3 regions of the Pseudomonas sp. Marseille-Q5115 genome follow, and region 2 is predicted to be linked to each of the others. Evidence: predicted binding sites of a transcription regulator. Region 2 holds the regulator's gene; each other region holds the start of a gene.
The links. The regulator FliA, encoded in region 2, starts transcription of late flagellar genes. The targets are predictions, from matches to a motif close to CTAAAGTTTNNNNNNNNNNNGCCGNTAA.
Positions count from the first base shown of each region.

Region 1: LG385_RS03145 (methyl-accepting chemotaxis protein) is a predicted target of FliA. The motif match lies at 3,683-3,710, and genes of this name have one in related genera.
Region 3: LG385_RS21305 (methyl-accepting chemotaxis protein) is a predicted target of FliA. The motif match lies at 3,940-3,967, and genes of this name have one in related genera.

Region 1 covers NZ_CAKAKI010000001.1:669,674-676,280, forward strand. Annotated here, with positions in the region: gene LG385_RS03130 (chemotaxis protein CheA) at 1-1,700, opposite strand, end outside; gene LG385_RS03135 (lipid asymmetry maintenance protein MlaB) at 1,729-2,025, opposite strand; gene LG385_RS03140 (response regulator) at 2,022-2,390, opposite strand; gene LG385_RS03145 (methyl-accepting chemotaxis protein) at 2,454-3,638, opposite strand; gene LG385_RS03150 (DUF465 domain-containing protein) at 3,978-4,235, opposite strand; gene LG385_RS03155 (5-carboxymethyl-2-hydroxymuconate Delta-isomerase) at 4,379-4,744, shown strand; gene LG385_RS03160 (phosphoethanolamine transferase) at 4,925-6,544, shown strand.
Region 2 covers NZ_CAKAKI010000001.1:991,480-998,086, reverse strand. Annotated here, with positions in the region: gene LG385_RS04755 (chemotaxis protein CheA) at 1-1,364, opposite strand, end outside; gene LG385_RS04750 (protein phosphatase CheZ) at 1,450-2,238, opposite strand; gene LG385_RS04745 (chemotaxis response regulator CheY) at 2,259-2,633, opposite strand; gene fliA (RNA polymerase sigma factor FliA) at 2,824-3,567, opposite strand; gene fleN (flagellar synthesis regulator FleN) at 3,564-4,397, opposite strand; gene flhF (flagellar biosynthesis protein FlhF) at 4,575-5,897, opposite strand; gene flhA (flagellar biosynthesis protein FlhA) at 5,909-6,607, opposite strand, start outside.
Region 3 covers NZ_CAKAKI010000001.1:4,667,246-4,673,852, forward strand. Annotated here, with positions in the region: gene LG385_RS21290 (putative bifunctional diguanylate cyclase/phosphodiesterase) at 1-1,461, shown strand, start outside; gene LG385_RS21295 (NorM family multidrug efflux MATE transporter) at 1,472-2,866, opposite strand; gene LG385_RS21300 (LysR substrate-binding domain-containing protein) at 2,987-3,907, shown strand; gene LG385_RS21305 (methyl-accepting chemotaxis protein) at 4,064-6,046, shown strand; gene LG385_RS21310 (VOC family protein) at 6,059-6,607, opposite strand, start outside.

The DNA of each region.
Region 1 (6,607 bases), 320 kb from region 2:
AGGTCCACGTGCCCCCTGGCCCGCAAGGCGTCACGTTCGCCGGGCACCAGCTCCATGCATTCGCGCACCATCCCCAAGGGGATGACATAACTGCTGCCTGCGGCTTCCACGAGAAGCCCGTCGATCATCGCCAAGGTGAGTGGCAACCGGATGCGCACAGTGGTGCCTTCGCCTGGCGGGCTGAACAGCTCGATACTGCCGCGCAGGCCGGTGATGTTGCGTTTCACCACGTCCATGCCTACCCCACGCCCAGACAGGTTGGTCACGGCCGCCGCGGTGGAAAAACCCGGTTCGAAAATCAGTGCCAGCAGCTCACGGTCGCTGGGCTCGGTATTGCCGATCAGGCCGCGTTCGCGTGCCTTGGCCAGAATCCGCGCGCGGTTCAGGCCGGCACCGTCGTCGCTGAGCTCTACCACAATGTTGCCGGCGTCGTGGAACGCATTCAGGTGCAGCCGGCCGCGCGCAGGCTTGCCTGCCGCCAACCGCGCTTCGGGTGTTTCGATGCCGTGGTCCATGGCGTTGCGCAACAGGTGCATCAGGGGGTCACCGAGCTGCTCCACCAGCGCTTTGTCCAGTTCGGTGTCGCCACCGCTGACCACCAGCTCGATGTCCTTGCCCAGGCCCTGGCTGACGTCACGTACCACGCGATGAAACCGGTTGAAGGTTTCGCCGATCGGCACCATGCGCATGGCCAGTGCGCCTTCGAGCACCTGCTCCACCAAGGCGTTGACCGAGGCGGTCGCCTCCAGCAAGGCCTCGTCGCCGCGGCCCATAGCGGCACGTTCGGCCAGCAGGCGCGCACCGGCGCCCGCAGTTACCAGTTCGCCCGCCAGGTTGATCAACGCCTCGAGCTTGTCGGCGCGCACCCGCACCCAGGCCTGGCGGTTGTCTGGCGTTGGGCGCGCCTCTGGCACGGCTGTTTGCGCGGTTGGCGCTACTAAGGGCTCCACGGCGGTCGCAGGTAGCAACTCGCTCGGGGCCTCGCCGGTCAATTCGTTGATCGCCAGCTCGCACTCGCCCTCTACAAACGCGAACGCCTGGGCCAGGGTGTCTGCATCGCAGGCGGCCTGCAGCTGAAGGTCGAAGCCCAGGTAGCAGGTTTCAGGGTCGAAAGTTTCGGCTTCGCTGATGCCTTGTTGGTAAAGCTCCAGGGCCTTGCGCTCGCCGAGGGTATCCAGGTAACGCAGGAACGACAGCGGGTCCATGCCGTGGCGGAAGGTGTCTTCGCCGAAGCGCACCGAAACCTGCCAAAGCCGGCCAGGGTTTGTTTGAGCCTGTTCCACCGCAGCCGCCGGGGCAGCCGCGGCTTGCCCACCGCAGGCGGCAAGGCGGTCACGCAACGGTTGTTCATTGGCCAACAGCGCGGCACCTGGCTCGCGGCGCTCCACGGCTACGCACTCGAGCAAGGCGCTCAAGTGGTCGTTGCAGCCCAGAAGCAGCGCGATGCGATCACGGTCGATGGCCAGGCTGCCGCTACGCAGGCGGTCGAGCAGGTCTTCGACCACATGAGCGAAGCTCACCAGCGGGTCGAGCCCGAACAGCCCGGCCGAGCCTTTGATGGTGTGGGCCGCGCGGAACACGGCGGCCAGGCACTGCATATCGCCCGGCTCGCTCTCCAGGCGCAGCAGCGCTTGCTCCATGTCCTGGAGGAGTTCGCGGGCTTCGGCGATAAAGGTCTGCAGTGCAGCGTCAAGGTTCATAGGCCGGTTTGTTCCTGAGGGTCAAAGATCACGAAGGCATCGCGAGGCCGGTCGCGGGGCAGAGCTGGAGCACGTCACGCACGGCATCACTGGCGGCGGTGAGGGCCAGGTCATGGCCGTCTGCGCGCAGCCGCTGCTGAATGAACAGCAACCACTGCAATCCCGCACCGTCCATTTCTGTCACTTGGCTGAGGTCCAGGCGCCAGGCGCTAGCTTGGGCGAGCCAGGCTTGCGCGGCAGCGTGCAGTTCGCCCACCTGGTAAATGGTCAGCTCGCTTTGCAAGGTGACCTGCAGCGCGTCGCCGGCTCGCTCTGCCACGATCATGGCGCGATCAGCTTGGCCACGGCGGCCAGCATCTGCGCTGGCTGGAAGGGCTTTACCACCCATGCACGGGCGCCAGCGGCCTGGCCTTCCTGCTTGCGGCTTTCCTGGGATTCGGTCGTGAGCATGATCACTGGCGTGAACTTGTACGCCGGCAGTTTCTTCAGCTCTTTCACGAAGGTAATGCCGTCCATGTTCGGCATGTTCACATCGCTGATCACCAGGTGGATCTTCTGGCCCGTCAGCTTGCGCAGTGCATCCTGGCCATCGCAGGCTTCCAGCACGTCGTAACCCTGTCCCTTGAGGGTGATACCTACTACTTGGCGAATGCTCGCGGAGTCATCCACCACCAATATGGACTTGGCCATATAACCTCCTGAAGGGTGATTTACTAAAGCGGTCAATACGCCGTTGCCCGAAAGGGCAGCGGCCTAGAAAAAGGTGATGGCGCTGTCGGCGGGCCGGGCGCTGCCCCGGCCGTGATGGTTGTTGCGCTGCTCTTGCATCGCATAGGTGCGTTCGGTTTCGGCCAGCCAGGCGTCCACGTCGAGGTGGAAGGGTTCGCCGGTCGCTTGGCAATGCGCCAACTGCTGATGCAGGCTTGCCATCCGTTCACGTACCTGAACGAGGATCTGGCTCACGCGGTCCTGGAACTGCAGCTCTACCAGCACCAGGGAAAGCTCATGGCCGATGCCGGTACTTTCGTCCTGCAGCAGCTGCGATGCGCTTTGCAGCTGCCCGGTGATGCCCTGGAAACGTCCCAACACGCCTTCGATGGTGTGCTCGGCATGCGCAACGGTGTCGTTCCCCTTGTCATTGCTTTCACCCGCCACTTCTACCAGGCGGCCGATGGCGGTATTGATCACATCCACCTTGGCGGACATTTTCTGGCCCGTTTCGCTGGACTGGCTCGACAATGAACGCACCGCATCGGCAACCACGGCAAAGCCGCGACCGGCTTCCCCGGCGCGTGCCGCTTCAATAGCGGCATTGAGCGCCAACAGGTTGGTTTGCTGAGCGATGGCGGCCACTTCCGCTGCCATCTGCCGCAACTCGCCGGTGTAGTCGGTAAGGTTGCGCACGGCGTGGAGCATTTCATTACGGCTTTGCTGGCTCACACGCAGCGTGTCCACCACTTCGGTCAGGGCGACCTGACTCTGGGACAGGCCTTCGCCTGCGCCTCCCTGGCCCATGTCACCGGCGGCCTGGCGCGAGGTGCTCACGGTGTGGTCGAGGCGTTGGGCAATGTCTACGAAGCGTTGGGTAAGCGCGCCAATGGCCGCTTCGGTCTGGTCACGCGAGGTGTCGATCTGGCGCATCCATACCGGCAATGCGGCGAGACACAAGCGCTGGGCATCTTCAACCCGAGGGGCTTCACCGGCAGGCGACTGGCTGGCGAGCTCACGCGCCTGCGCTTCGGCCGCCCGGTGCTGGCCGCGCCAGCCGCACAGCGCGCCGGCCACCACAGCGGGCGCGGCCACACAAATCGCGGTCAACCAGAACGGCAGGGTAGGCGCGCTTGCCAGCACGGCCAGTGAGACGGCTGCGCCCGCAGCGTTGAACAGCACAGGCGCGCAACGGGCGACAGGATGAACATCGCGATCGTTGGACTTCATGGGTAACCCTTGAGCAGCGGCCCCGGGCGGGGCAGGTACCCGGGTTATCCCCTATGGGCCCGATAACCTTAGTCAATCGCGCCGCCGTTCGTCGTAAAGCTGGATCCTATTATGCGAGGTTTGTACAGGCGCGCTGGCGTGTAAAACACCGCCTTTGGCGGCCAGACCGTTCGTAGTCAATGATCACGGGGCAGAGCAGGGGGATAACGAAACGGCGCTAATGCGGAGCACCGTGTACAACTTTTCATGGCCTTGCTTTCAGGCCGTTGCCGACTGTAGAAGTCGGCGGAGCCGGCGAACACAATGATCGCTGTGCCGGCCCCAAGCCCGTGCATGAATCTAGAAGTTCTTCGCGGCCCCCCGGGTGCCGGGGTATTCGATTTCCTGAACGATCTTGTTCTTGATGTCCAGGCGCTTTTTCTTCAGCGCGCTTACAGTGTTATCGTCAGCCGAGGCGCTCTCGGCATCGACCACTTGCCGGTCGATGTCCTCGTATTTGGTGACCAGGCTTTGCAGCAGTTTGTTGGTCTGCTGCAGCTTGTTCACTTCTTCTCGCGTTTTGCCCAGGTCGGCATAAAGATCATGTGTAGCTGGCATCGCTTCACCTCGCGGCTGGTGGATTATACGGAGCATAGCCGTTGATTCACGGTTTTGACCCTTGCAAGCGGGGCGTTCGTTCCCCTGACCTGGGCTATGCTAAGACCACTGGTCACTCCTGGCCGGCCGATGTGAGGACCTCCATGCCACACCTGCACCTGGAATACACCCGCAACCTGACTGGCCTCGAACCTGAGAAGCTCCTGCTCAAGCTGAACCATTCCTTGATGGCGAGCGGTCAGTTCGCCCATGAAGTGGATATCAAGGCCAGGGCCGTGCAGCTCGATCACTTCCGCGTAGGCATTGGCCTGGGTGAACGGGCGTTCGTGTACGTGAAGCTCGCCATACTTAGTGGCCGGTCGGCCGATGTAAAACGCAAACTATCTGAAGGGCTGCTTGGCGCCCTGCAAGAAGGCCTCACTGTGCCGCCCGGGCTGGATGTGCAGCTGGGTGTGGACATCGTCGACATGGACCGCGAAGCCTATGTCAAATGGCGAAGCCATGCCTGAGCACGCTGCGCCACTGTTTTGTGTGAGGGAAACCTGAAAGTTTCCTTCATAACTCATCAAGGTTTCGTTTAACTTGGTGCTAACACTTACTCCCGGCATATTTTTCACGAAAAGTTTATTTTCCTCGCCCTAAAGTTCGCTCGGCTCGGCTGGCGAGCGAACTTTGCGAACGTGAAAAATATGTCGATGATCAAACCGGTGCGCCCGGAAGTGATAACACTTGCGGCCAGTGCCTGCCTGTTGGCCTCGTTCAACCTTCCGTTGTGGCACCACCTTGGCGAAATCACGCGTAGCACCAGCGCTGGCTTGACGATTGCCTTCGCAGCCCTCATAGGGCTTGCGTTCAACCTCGTGCTCTCGTTGCTTGGCGGTCGCTGGACCCTAAAGCCCGTGTTGATGGTGCTGTTCCCCGTGAGCGCGGGCGCGGCCTGGTTCATGAACAAGTACGGCATCGTTATTGACCCCGGCATGTTCAGGAACATTGCGGAAACGGACGCCAGCGAAGTACGTGACCTGCTTTCGTTGAAGTTCATAGGGTATATGGGGTTGTGTGGCGTTATGCCCGCCGTGGTGATCTGGAAGTTGCCTGTAAGTTACCGCCCGGGGCTGCGCGGCCTATTTGCCAAACTTACCGCCCTGATCGGCAGTGCCGTGCTTATGGCGGTTATCGCGCTGAGCAACTACCAAGGCCTTGCCTCGCTGTTTCGTAACCATCACGAGCTGCGTTTGCTGGTAGTGCCAAGCAATGTGATAGGGGCTGGATTGGCGTACGTCAATGAACAGGTGGCTTCGGTCCGCCAACCCTTCGAGCAGATAGGCGCCGATGCCCACAAGGCCACGGCCTGGGCCAGCCATACCCGCCCATCGCTCACGGTGCTGGTGGTGGGCGAAAGCGTGCGGGCAGACAACGTAGGCCTGCTGGGCTATCAGCGCGATACCACCCCCGAGCTTGCCCAGGAGGAAGGCGTGCTGGCCTTTGCCCATGTGCAATCGTGCGGCACGGAAACCGCCGTGTCGGTGCCTTGCATGTTCTCCAACCTTGGGCGCAAGGCGTACACCGCCGTGCGGGCGCAGAACCAGGAAGGCTTGCTTGACGTGATCCAGCGTGCCGGGGTGAAGGTGGTCTGGCTGGACAACCAGTCAGGCTGCAAGGGTACCTGCGCCCGGGTGAGCTACCAGAACCTTGCTCAAAGCAAGGACGGCCATTACTGCGACGACGAATGCCACGATGGAATACTCCTGCGCGACCTTCCCGCCATGCTCGACAACCTGAAGGAGGACACGGTGCTGGTGTTGCATGAAATGGGTAGCCATGGGCCGGACTATTACAAGCGCTACCCGGCCGGGTTCGACTTTTTCACGCCTGTTTGCCGCAGCAATGCGCTGGATGCCTGCTCCCGGGAAAGCATCGTGAACGGGTATGACAACACCGTGCGCTACGCCGATCATGTGCTCGCTGGCCTGATCGACACGCTGCGCAGCCATGAGGGCAGGGTGGACAGCGCCATGCTGTACCTATCCGACCACGGCGAGTCGTTGGGTGAATACAACCTCTACCTGCACGGCACCCCCTACATGCTGGCCCCCGATCAACAGAAGCACGTTCCGCTGATCGCCTGGTTTTCCACGGGCTACCGCAGCACTTTCGCAGTAGACACTACCTGCCTGCGCCAGCGGCAAGGCCAGCCCTTGAGCCAGGACAACCTGTTCCATTCCATGCTTGGCCTTTTGGCCATCGACACCTCGGTATATGAGCCTGCCCTGGACCTTTTTGCAGGCTGCCGTGGCAACAAGCCATGACCCGGCTGTAACGGTCCTCGAGCGGCGCGATATATACTGCGCCCATTGTTTGAGGAGAGGCTT
Region 2 (6,607 bases):
AACGGGTCGGCAAGGGCCTCTACGAGGTTCTTGTCGAGGTCGGTTTCTTCGCCCACCAGCTCCAGGTTGATTTCTTTCTTGAGCTGCCGTGCAAGGTCGCGAACCAGTCGCGGGAAGCGCCCGAACACTTTCTTGATCGGCTGCATCCGCGTTTTCATCACGGCGGTCTGCAGGTCAGCGGTGACCACGTCCAGGTTGGACACGGCCTTGGACATGGCTTCGTCGCCGCTGTTGAGGCCAAGCCGTACCAGGCGGTTACGCACCAGTACCAGCTCGCCCACCATGTTCATGATCTCATCCAGCCGCGCGGTATCGACCCGCACAGTGGTTTCGGCCTCGCTGGCCGCTGGCTTGTCCCCTGCCGGGGCGGGGCGCGCGGCTGCGGCGGCCGGGGCTGCAGCAGGCGCCGCAGCACGCGCAGGCTCTGCCCGGGCTGGCGCGGCGGCAGGCTTGGCTGGTGTCGGTGCCGGTGCCGGTGCTGCGGCAGGCTTGGCTGCCGGGGAAGCTACCGGTGCCTCGGCTGCGGCTTCGGCGTTGAACTTGCCCTTGCCGTGAAGCTGGTCGAGCAACGCTTCGAATTCGTTGTCGGTGATCAGATCGCCACCGCCTACCGAAGGAACCGGTGCCGACGGTGCGACCGCAGCAGGCGCTACCACGTTGTCCACAGCGAAGCTGCCTTTGCCATGCAATTGGTCAAGCAGCGCTTCGAACTCGGCGTCGGTGATCTCGTCCCCGCCCCCAGGCGCTGCTGGCGCCGGCGCTGCGGCCGCAGCAGGCATGGCTTCAGGCGCGAATTGGCCCTTGCCATGGAGCTGGTCGAGCAGCGATTCGAATTCGGCGTCGGTGATGTCGTCACTGCCGCTGGCAGGCACTGAAACATCGTCCAGGCTCTGCACGAGCGCCTCGAACTCGTTTTCATGCCTGGGCGCAGAGGCGGCCACTGGCGCCGGTGCTTCTACTGCTGGTGCGGCGCCAGCGGGTTCCGCCAGGCGGGCCAGGGCAGCAAGCAGCTCCGGGGTAGCCGGGGTAAGGGGGGCACGTTCGCGGACTTGCCCGAACATGCTGTTGACGGTGTCGAGCGCTTCAAGCACTACGTCCATCAGCTCGGAGTCTACGCGGCGTTCGCCCTTGCGCAGAATGTCGAACACGTTCTCGGCGATATGGCAGCATTCGACCAGCTCATTGAGCTGGAGAAAGCCGGCGCCGCCTTTAACGGTATGAAAACCACGAAAAATCGCATTAAGCAGATCCGCGTCGTCGGGGCGGCTTTCCAGCTCCACCAACTGTTCGGACAACTGCTCGAGGATCTCGCCGGCCTCTACCAGGAAGTCCTGGAGGATTTCTTCATCGGCGCCGAAGCTCATTTGGGTGCTCCCTGGAATTTTGTAAGTGGCATCCGGCCCGGATAGCGCGATTCAGCGCCGGTTCGATGACGCTTCCAGACCAGGCTCAGAAGCCCAGGCTGGAAAGCAGATCATCCACATCGTCCTGGCCGGATACGACGTCTTCACGCTTATCGGCATGAATCTGCGGACCTTCACCCCGGGAGAGGTCTTTTTCAGTAATTTTTTCGTCCAGCAGGCTTTCAGGGTCATGCTGGATACCCGCGAAGCGGTCTACCTGGCTGGCCATGAGCACCAGCTTGAGCAGGTTGGACTCCACGTCAGTCACCAGCGCGGTGACGCGCTTGATCACCTGGCCGGTGAGGTCCTGATAGTCCTGTGCAAGCAGGATGTCGTTGAGATGGGCCGAGATAGCCGTGGCATCGCTTTCACTGCGTTGCAGAAAGCCATCCACGCGCTTTACCAGCTCGCGGAACTCGCCCGCATCCACCTCGCGGCGCATGAACCGCTGCCAGTCGGCGCGCACAGCGCGAGCCTCTTCAGCCAGGCCATGAACCACCGGCGTGCTTTGCTCCACCAGGTCCATGGTACGGTTGGCGGCGTTCTCGGTCAGGCGAACCACGTAGTCCAGCCGCTCGGTGGCATCGGTGATCTGCGAAACCTCCTCGGCCTTGGGCGAGCGAGGATCGATCTGGAAGTTGACGATAGCGCTGTGCAATTCGCGGGTAAGCTTGCCCACTTCCTGGTACAGCCCACGGTCCCGCGTTTGGTTCAATTGGTGAATCAACTGCACGGCGTCGCCGAAGCGGCCCTTTTCGAGGCTCTCCACCAACTGACGCGCATGGATTTTCAGGGTGGACTCGAAGTCCCCCAACGGCAGATTACTGGACTCCATAGCGCCCCCTGTGCGGCCTCTCAGCTGTTGACGCGCTCGAAGATTTTCTCGATCTTCTCTTTCAGCACCTGCGCGGTGAAGGGCTTGACCACATAGCCGTTGACGCCAGCCTGGGCCGCTTCGATGATTTGTTCACGCTTGGCTTCAGCGGTCACCATCAGCACTGGCAGGTGCTTGAGACGCTCATCTGCGCGCACGGTGCGCAGCAACTCGATACCGGTCATGCCCGGCATGTTCCAGTCGGTTACCAGGAAGTCGAAGGCGCCGCTTTGCAGCATGGGCAAAGCCGTATTGCCGTCGTCCGCTTCCGAGGTGTTGGTGAACCCCAGGTCGCGCAACAGGTTTTTAATGATCCGCCTCATCGTCGAAAAATCGTCAACGATCAGGATTTTCATGTTCTTGTCCAAGTAGACCTCCAAGCAGTCTCAAACGCGCCCACTCCGGGACGCGCAGTCAATCGAATCCGTTTACACCTGTACCTGCATGACTGCCTGAGCAGGCGTGGCGGGCGGTGATATCACATTGCCGCCGCACCGTTCCAGCACTCTCTGAAAAATTTGCGGGCCAGCCCCCGGGCCAGCGATGTCAGCGGGCGCGCCAGTCACCCAGGCGGCTGCGCAAACGCGCCGCGCACTGGCTATGCAACTGGCTCACACGAGACTCGCTCACCCCCAGTACTTCACCGATTTCCTTGAGGTTCAGTTCCTCGTCGTAATACAGCGACAGCACCAGGCGCTCCCGCTCGGGCAAGTTGGCAATGGCGTCAGCCAGTGCGCCCTGGAAGCGCTCGTCCTCCAGCCCGCGCGCGGGTTCGCCGCTGTGGCTGGCGCCGCCCTCGTGCAGGCCTTCATGCTCGCCGTCCTGCAACAGGTCGTCGAAACTGTACAGCCGGCTGCCCAAGGTATCGTTCAGCATCGAGTAATATTCCTCGATGCTGACCTTGAGTTCGGCAGCAACCTCGTGATCTTTAGCCTCACGACCGGTACGCGCTTCAATTTTGCGAATCGCGTCGCTCACGGTGCGGCTGTTGCGGTGGACGGAGCGCGGTGCCCAGTCGCCTTTGCGCACTTCGTCGAGCATCGCGCCGCGGATGCGGATACCGGCATAGGTCTCGAAACTCGCGCCCTTGCTGGAGTCGTACTTGTTGGCCACCTCGAGCAGGCCGATCATGCCGGCCTGGATGAGGTCTTCGACCTGTACGCTCGCGGGCAATCGCGCCAGCAGGTGATAGGCAATGCGCTTGACCAGAGGCGCATAGCGCTCGATCAGCTCATGCTGCTGCGACTGCCGAGAGGCGTTGTTGTACATCCGGTATCCACTGGCGCTCATGAGACAGGCCCCGCACTGGTTTGCTGTACCAAACGTTCGACGAAGAATTCCAGGTGCCCCCGCGGGTTGGCGGGCAGCGGCCAGGTATCGACTTTCTGAGCGATGGCCTTGAAGGCCAGCGCGCATTTCGAGCGCGGGAACGCTTCATATACGGCCCGCTGTTTCTGTACGGCCTTGCGCACGGTTTCGTCGTACGGCACCGCGCCTACGTATTGGAGCGCTACATCAAGGAAACGATCGGTTACCTTGGTGAGCTTGGCGAACAGGTTGCGCCCTTCCTGCGGGCTCTGGGCCATGTTGGCCAGCACGCGGAAGCGGTTCATGCCGTAGTCGCGGTTCAGCAGTTTGATCAAGGCGTAGGCATCGGTGATGGAAGTGGGCTCATCGCACACCACCAGCAGCACTTCCTGGGCGGCGCGCACGAAGCTCACTACCGAGTCGCCGATACCGGCCGCGGTGTCGATCACCAGTACGTCCAGGTTATCGCCGATCTCGCTGAAGGCCTGGATGAGGCCGGCGTGTTGCGCCGGGGTCAGATGGACCATGCTCTGGGTACCCGAGGCCGCCGGTACGATGCGTACCCCGCCCGGCCCCTGCAAGAGCACATCGCGCAGGTCGCAACGGCCCTCGATCACATCGGCGAGCGTGCGCTTGGGCGTGAGCCCCAGCAACACGTCGACGTTGGCCAGGCCAAGGTCGGCGTCCAGCAGCATCACCCGCCGGCCGAGTTCGGCCAGTGCCAGCGATAGGTTCACTGACACGTTTGTCTTCCCGACGCCGCCCTTGCCGCCGGTCACCGCGATCACCTGTACGGGATGCATGCTGCCCATTCGTTCTTTACCCTGTCACTGAGACGCTGGCTGCACCACGGCCCGCTTCGCCATCGAACAAGCCATTCGGCGAGCTGGCACAGCGTGTGGTGAAGGTAGGTTCCAAGCCAAACAGCGGCCTTTCGGACCCGCTGTCGCGCAACCAATTGCGCATGCATTCATTCATGTTCATTCCCCTCAGCCCGCACGTTTGCTGGGGCTGTGGTAGAGGTCAGCGAACATATCGGCCATGGCCTCTTCGCTGGGCTCTTCCTGCATTTGTACGCTCACCGCGCGGCTGACCAACTGATGCTTGCGGGGCAAATGAAGGTCATCCGGAATACGCGGGCCATCGGTAAGGTAGGCCACCGGCAGCTCGTGGCTGATCGCCAGGCTCAATACCTCGCCGAGGCTCGCCGTTTCGTCGAGCTTGGTGAGGATACAGCCTGCGAGGCCGCAACGCTTGTAACTATGGTAGGCCGCGGTCAAAACCTGCTTCTGGCTGGTGGTTGCCAGCACAAGGTAGTTGCGCGCGCGGATGCCCCGCCCGGCCAGGCTTTCGAGCTGTAGCTTGAGTGCCGGGTCGCTGGCTTGCAGGCCAGCGGTATCGATCAATACCACGCGTTTGCGCAGCAGCGGTTCCAGCGCCTGTGCCAGGGACTGGCCCGGATCGACGTGGGTAACCGGCACGTTGAGAATACGGCCGAGGGTTTTAAGTTGCTCCTGGGCGCCAATGCGGAAACTGTCCATGCTTACCAATGCTATATTTTGCGCGCCGTATTTAAGCACATATCGCGCGGCAAGCTTGGCCAGCGTAGTGGTTTTCCCCATGCCGGCCGGCCCGACCATGGCAATCACTCCGCCCTCTTCAAGCGGTTCGGCCTCGGGTGTGGAGATCATCCGGGCCAGGTGGGCCAGCAGCATGCGCCAGGCGTGACGCGGCTCGGCGATATCTTCGACCTGGCCAAGCAGGTCGCGCGCCAGCGGGCCGGAAAGGCCGATGCGTTGCAGCTTGCGCCACAGCGTAGCCTGCTCGGGGCGGGTACCTTGTAATTGGGTCCAGGCCAGCGAGCCCAGCTGCACTTCAAGCAGCTCGCGCAGGCCGGACAGCTCCGAGCGCATGGAATCGAACAGGCGCTGGTCCACCGCCGCAGGCGCAGGGGCTGGTGGCGCCGGCGGGCGCGGCGCTTCGCTGACGGTAGGTTCGATCAGCGGCTCGGGCGCGGTCAGGGGCAGGCCGGCGAACAGCTGGCGGTTGATCACGCCATCGCTGTTGCTGCGGGTGTCCAGCTCGGCCTGTGCCGAAACAATACGCGACTGGGTCTTACGCAGCTCGTCTTCGAGCTCGATGTTGGGCACGCGTGGCGCCAGGGCCGAGAGCTTGTAATCCAGCGCAGCGGTAAGCTCGACGCCGCCAGCGATCCGGCGGTTGCCGATGATCGCGGCGTCAGCGCCCAGCTCGTCACGCACCAGTTTCATGGCTTGACGCATATCCGCGGCGAAAAAACGCTTCACTTGCATATCCCGCTACCTCAGCCGTTGGGCCCTACTGTCGCAACGATCGTAACTTGCTTGTTATCCGGTATTTCCTGGTACGCCAGCACATGCAGGTTCGGCACCGCCAGGCGACCGAAACGCGAGAGCATCGTGCGTATCGGGCCGGCCACCAGCAGGATCGCCGGTTGGCCTTGCATTTCCTGACGCTGAGCCGCTTCGATCAAGGACCGCTGCAGCCGCTCCGCCATGCTCGGTTCCAGCAAAACGCCTTCTTCCTGACCCTGGCCAGCCTTGTGAATACTATTGAGCAATATCTGTTCCAACTTTGGTTCCAGAGTGATCACAGGCAGCTGAGACTCAGTCCCCACAATGCTTTGCACGATTGCACGCGACAGGCCGGCCCGCACAGCGGCCACAAGCGCGGCGGTATCTTGACTCCGCACACCGCTGTTGGCGATGGCTTCGGCGATGCTTCGAATGTCCCGCACGGGCACCTGTTCGGCGAGCAGCGCCTGCAACACTTTCAGTAAAGCAGACAAGCTGATAAGGCCTGGGACCAATTCCTCGGCCAGTTTCGGCGAGCCCTTGGCCAGTACCTGCAGCAGTTGCTGGACTTCTTCATGGCCGATCAACTCATGGGCATGCTTCTGGAGGATCTGGTTAAGGTGGGTGGCGACCACCGTACTGGCGTCCACCACGGTGTAGCCGAGGGACTGTGCCTGGCTGCGCGCACT
Region 3 (6,607 bases), 3.7 Mb from region 2:
GCCTGGCCGCAAGTGTTGCTACTGGAGCGCGAACCCCCGGAGCCGCCGGTTGGCGTGAGCGACTGGCTCGTGCTGCCTCACCTGAATGCCGACGCCCTGCGCCGCTGCGTGCGCCACGTGTGCGAGCGCAGCGTGCTGCAAGGTACTTTGCAGCGCCTGGCCGAAGAAGACACGCTCACGGGCATTGCCAACCGCCAAGGCTTTCTGGCCATGCTGGCGACGAGCCTGGCGGGTGGTGATGGCCGGGGCTTGGCGCTGGGCCATCTCGACCTGGATAACTTCCGCCATGCCAACGACTGCCTGGGCTACCAGGCCGGAGACAGGCTCATTCTCGAGGTGGTGGCCAGGCTCAAGGCGCAGCTGGGCCCCGGCGACAGGCTGGCGCGTCTGGGGGGTGATGAATTTGCCCTGCTTATCGATACCCGCCGCGATTCGCAACGTGCCGAGCGCCTTGCCGAGCAGATCATCGAAGCGCTGGGCGAACCTTACTGGGTCGACGGCGAGAGCCTGTTGATCGGTTGTAGCCTGGGTATTGCCCACGGGCAGGCGCGCACCGACCCTGATCCGCTCATGTGGCACGCCCATATCGCCATGCGCCAGGCCAAGAGCGTTCAGGGCTGTACCTTTCATGTGTTCAACGAACGGATCAATCGGCATGCGCGCAGCATGGCAGACCTGGAGGGCGAGCTGCGCCGGGCGCTACGCCGTGACGAGCTGGAAATGCACTATCAGCCGCGGCTGGATCTGCCCAGCGGCCGTATCGTGGGGCTTGAAGCCTTGGTGCGGTGGCGCCATGCGGAACGTGGCCTGTTAGGCCCAAGCGAATTCGTTCCTCTCGCGGAGCAAAGCGGGCTTATCGTACCGCTGGGTTACTGGGTGCTGGCCCGGGCCCTCGAGGATATGCAAACCCTGCGCAACGCCGGCATCGCGCCATTACACATGGCAGTGAACCTCTCCTTTCGGCAGTTTCAGGACAGCCAGCTACTGAGCACACTCAGCCGTCTGATAAACGACCGAGACATCGACGCCAGTTGGCTCGAGTTCGAACTGACCGAAACCGCCGTGATGCGGCGCAACGATCAAGTGCGCCATACCATGGACGCCCTTGGCCAACTAGGGGTTCGCTTTTCACTGGATGACTTCGGCACGGGCTTCTCTTCCTTTGTGCATTTGAGCAGCCTGCCCATTGCCTTGCTGAAAATCGACCGTAGCTTCGTGGCGGGCATGGACGAGCGCGCTGAGAGCCGGCAACTCGTCAAAGCGATGGTCAACCTTGCGCACAACCTGCATCTGGAAGTGGTTGCCGAAGGTGTGGAAACGGTGGAGCAGCTCGACGAACTACGCAGGTATGGATGCGACCAGGTGCAGGGGTTCCTGGTCAGCAGGCCCCTGCCACTGCAGCCTCTGATGGCCTACCTGCACGCTGGGCTGGACCACTACGCAGACGTAGGAATGCGCTGACCGCTGAAACTTACGCCGGCTCGCTGGCCGCTTGCCCCGTGCCGAGCGGCGGCTGCAGCCGCTTGAGTTTTGCTTCGAACGCAACGGTAAGGCTGACGGCCGCACACGCCAGCCCCAGGGCCAGGCCCCACCACACACCTACCGCGCCGTGGCCCAGGTTGAACGCAAGCAGCCAGGCGGCCGGCGCGCCAACCAGCCAGTAGCAGGCCAGGCCTACCAGGAACGTAAGACGGGCGTCTTTTAAGCCGCGAATGGCGCCCATGGCGATGGTTTGTACCCCATCGAAGAGTTCGAACCAGGCCGCTACCGCGAGCAATTGCAGCGCCAGCGTGTAAATGTCCGCAAACGCCGGGTCGTTTCGGTCAATGAACAGGCCTACCAGTGCTCCAGGCATCAGCCATAGCACAAGGGAAAAGCTCAGCATGATCGCGGCACCGAAGCCAATACCTACTCGCCCGGCCTGACGTACCTGATTCAACTGGCCTGCGCCATAGTGGCGGCCGATGCGCAAGGTAACGGCGTAGGAAAGGCCCGCCGGTACCATAAAGGCGACGGATACGATCTGTAGGGCAATCTGGTGCGCACCGAGCTGGGTCTGGCCCATGTTGCCCATGCACAGCGCCGCGAACGCGAACAGGCCAACCTCCACTGCATAAGTGCCGCCGATGGGTAGCCCCAGGCGCCACAACTCCTTCAGTGACTCAGCGCAGGGTCGCCCCAGGCCATGGAGGAAGGGGTAGGCAGCATAGCTCCGGCCTCGGCTTACATAGCCTGCCAGGCTGAGACCCATCACCGTGGTAACGGTAGCCGTCACCAGGCCAATACCCATCAGTCCCATTTGCGGCAGGCCGAGCCAGCCGTCGATCAGCGCAAGGTTCAACACGAGGTTCAGCGCCGTGGCTGCGACGCTGATGACCATCACAGGCGCGGCCTTGCCCACTGCGCTGGTAAAGCCTCGCAGTGCCATGAAGCTCAGGGAGCCGGGGAGGGCGAACGCCAGCACCTTCAGGAACTCGCTGGCCGCGGCGACGTTTTCGGGCGCCTGGCCCAGGTGCAGCAGCACGGGCGGCAGGTTCCACAGCAGTATCCCGCCGGCCAATGCAAGGCTCCATGCCAGCCACAACCCCGCCTGGGTCAGCCGAGTGACGCCGGCGGGATCGGAAGCGCCATGACGAATGGACACCAGCGTGCCGACCGCGGCGATCACGCCAATGCAGAAAATCGACACGAACGAATAGCTGGCGGCCCCCAGGCTTCCGCCGGCCAACGCCTGTGGGCCGATGCGCGCCATCATTATCGTGTCGGTCAGGATCATCAGCATATGCGCCAACTGCGAAGCAATCAGCGGGCCGGCCAGGCGTAACAGCGCCTTGAGTTCGGAGCGAGGAGTCAACGGCATGTGCAAAGAGGATCCAGTGAATCGGAGAGGTGATTCTGCGCCTTGCCCGGCTCGCTAACAAAAGGATAATAGCGATCGGTGGCATGAGTATGACTCATGCCTGGCGCTCAACCCATGGGATTCGTGATGACACGTCGATTGCCGCCGCTCTATGCCATGCGTGCCTTCGAGGCTGCGGCAAGGCACAACTCGTTCACCCGTGCCGCCGAAGAGCTGTCCATTACGCAAAGCGCGGTCAGCCGGCACGTGCGCACGCTCGAGGACTTCTTTGCCTGCCGTCTGTTCTTGCGTGCCGGGCGCAGTTTGCAGTTGAGCGAGTCGGGGCGGCTATTGCTGCCCGGCATACGCGACGGCTTCTCTTCGCTTGAGCGGGCCTGCGCCACGCTGCTTGGGGAGGACGGAATTTTACGTATGAAAGCACCTTCCACCTTGACGATGCGCTGGTTGCTGGCGCGGCTTAGCCGGTTTCGTCACCTGCAGGCCGGCAATGAGGTGCAGCTGACCAGCGCGTGGATGGAAGTGGATGCCGTGGACTTCAGCCTGGAGCCCTTCGATTGCGCGGTGTTGTTGGGCAATGGCAAGTTCCCCGCCGACTGGGAGGCGACCTGGCTGTTCGATGAGCTGCTCATCCCCGTCGGTGGGCCGGAGCTCGCCGCGCAGGCACCGTGGCCCCCCGAGCGCCTGGCGCGGGCTGAACTGCTTCATCCCACCCCGGATCGCCGGGATTGGCGACGGTGGTTGCAACGCATGGGGCTGGACGCTGGCGTATCCCTTCGGGGCGGGCAGGTATTCGATACGCTGGAATTAGGTATGATTGCCGCCGCTCGCGGCTATGGGGTATCCATCGGCGACCTGTTGATGGTCGCCGAAGACGTCGCCGCAGGTCGATTGAGCCTCCCCATGCCGACCGCCGTGGCCAGTGGTGAAAGCTACTACCTGGTGTGGCCGGGCACCCGCCCTGGCAACGACCGTATCCGCAGGCTCAGCGACTACTTGCGCACCGAAGCCGCAAATATGCAATTGCCAGCGGTGACTGTGCTGCGGTAACTAACGCTCGCCCGTAATAACCACGCACACCGCTCAAGTATGCGCGAGCCCCGCCGAATTCCTTACAAGGATCCGGCGGGCAGGATCCAACACTATCCGAACAAACCCTTGGAAGCCTCAAGACCGGCCCAGCTGGCACTTCCAACAGGAGCTGAAATGAATCAACCCCGTGCTTTAATCGCCAGGCAGCTGGGCACTGCGCTCGCTTTTGTCCTGGTCGTAGTGATCAGCGGCAGTACCGCGTTTGCGCTGCGCTCCCTGGACCAGGCCAACCTGGTGACTCGCCAGGAACATATGGCCAGCGAGGCTCGCCTGTTGTCCGAGCAGCTGGACACCTTCCATAACACGCTGCGCGAAAGCACCCAGCGCCTGAGCGGCTTGTTCGAGTCCCGGTTCTCCGCTGGCCTGAGCCTTCACCCCGAGCAGCCGGTGACCGTTGCCGGTACCGCTACACCCGGGCTGTGGCTGGGCGATGAAGTGCTGAACAACGACTTCCGTGAGGTGGACGACTTCCGCAAGATGACCGCAGGCGTAGCGACGGTGTTCGTTCGCAGCGGCGAGGATTTCGTCCGTATCAGCACGTCCCTGACCAAACAGGACGGCACCCGAGCGATTGGCACCCAGCTCGATCACGCTCACCCTGCCTACCAGCGCCTGCTGGGTGGGCAAAACTATGTGGGGGCCGCAGCGCTGTTCGGCCGCTCGTACATGACGCAATACACACCGGTACGTGATGGTTCGGGCAAAGTGATCGCTGTGTTGTTCGTGGGCTTCGATTACACCGATGCGCAGAAGGCGCAGTTCGACAACCTCACTCAGTTCCGTATCGGCAAAAGTGGTTCTCTCGCACTGCTCGATGCGCAGAACCAGTGGTTGGTGCAGCCGGCCGGGGTCAAGAACCTGGACGCCGCGGCCACGGCTATCCGGGCCGACGGCGATTCCGGCAAGGGTCGCTTCTGGGACGACGGCGATGCCGGCTATTACTCCGTGGCAGTGCCTTTCAAGCAAGGCCCGTGGAGTGTAGTGGCGAGTATGCCGCTGGAGGAGTTGCGCGCGGTAACGTGGAAAGTAGGCACCCAGCTGGTACTGGGCAGTTTGCTGGCCACGGTGCTGGCAGTCGGTGCCGCCATTGTGTTGCTGCGCCGCCGGCTCAAGCCGTTGGGCGACCTTGTTCGCCAGGCCGAAGCCTTGGGCGCGGGCGACCTGGAGGCGCGTCTCAATGTGGCCGGCAAGGACGAAATTGCCCAGTTTGCCCGCAGCTTCAACCATATGGGCGATGCCTTGGCTACCATGGTTCGGCATATCCGCACCGCTTCAGAGCAGGTGAGCGATCGGGCGAAAGCACTGTCCAGCCTGTCCGCCGGTGCCTATGAGGGAATGGAGCAGCAGAGCGGTGAGATCACCAGCATGGCGGGCGCCGTGGAGGAGTTCAGTGCAACCTCGTTGAACATTGCCGACAACATGGGCGAAACCGAACGGGTTGCGCAGCAGAATGCCGAGCATACCCGTACCGGCCGATCGTCCATGGAGCAGGCTTCGTCTTCGCTTGAGCAGATCGCGGGCGCACTGGGCGACACCGCTAAAGTCATCGACACGCTGGGGCAGCGCTCGCAGGAAATCGGCGGCATCGTTGGTGTGATCACCTCCATCGCCGAGCAAACCAACCTGCTGGCGCTCAACGCCGCGATCGAAGCCGCCCGTGCAGGCGAGCAGGGCCGTGGCTTTGCCGTGGTAGCGGATGAAGTGCGCAGCCTGGCATCGCGTACTCGCCAGGCCACTGATGAGATCTCCACGATGATTGCCAGCATCCAGCAGCAAACGGGTCAGGCGATCCAGACCATGGAGCAAGGCAACCAGCTGATGCAGGAAGGTTTGTCACGCAACGCCAAGGTGGCTGACGCGCTGTCGCGCATTGATGAACAAAGCCGCATGGCCGGTCAGCAATTCGCGGCTATCGCCACCGCTACTCAAGAGCAAAGCGACACCGCAACCCTGTTGAGCAGCAACTTGCAAAGCATTGCCCACGCCAACAGCGAGCAGCGCGAGGCCGTGTCTAACCTTGCTATCACCGCCCGCGATCTGGAAAGCCTGGCCGAGGACCTCAGCCGCGAAGTGGACCGCTTCCGCGTTCGCGGCTGATAGCCCCAGAGGTCAACCCAGCTGTGCCTCGCACGCCTGCAGCGAGCGCAGCTGGGTCTGTTCATACAGCGCCATTTCATCGATAACCGGCCGGCCGAGCGCTTGTTCGAACTGCGCGCGGTTTGCGTTGCTGCCGTATTCACTGCGCGCTTCACCACCCAGGTTGGACTGGAAAATCCCCGCGGCACTTACCGGCAGGAAGTCCTCGTAGATCACAGGCTCGCACTGCACCGCACCCTCTGCCAGCAGTGTGGTCAGGTCTCTGCCGCGGCTGCCCTCTGCAAGGCCCTTGGCGGTCGGTGCATAGCGGAACCACGCCAGGCCCTGCTCGCGCAGGGCTTGAGCATCGTCCGGGAAGTCGCGGAAGGCTTCTTCAAGCAAAGCGGTGTAGCGCTGCGGATCGCGTTCGGCGGGTACGCCGCCCAATCCCGTTCGCGCCCTCTCCAGCAATTGGTCGTACAGGGCGCGGCCGGCGGGCGTAAGCGCGGCTCCGCGCTGCTCTATCTCGCCAAAGCGGGCGGTGTGCGAGCCTGCCGCGCCCTGTGAATCGGTGAAGGCAAC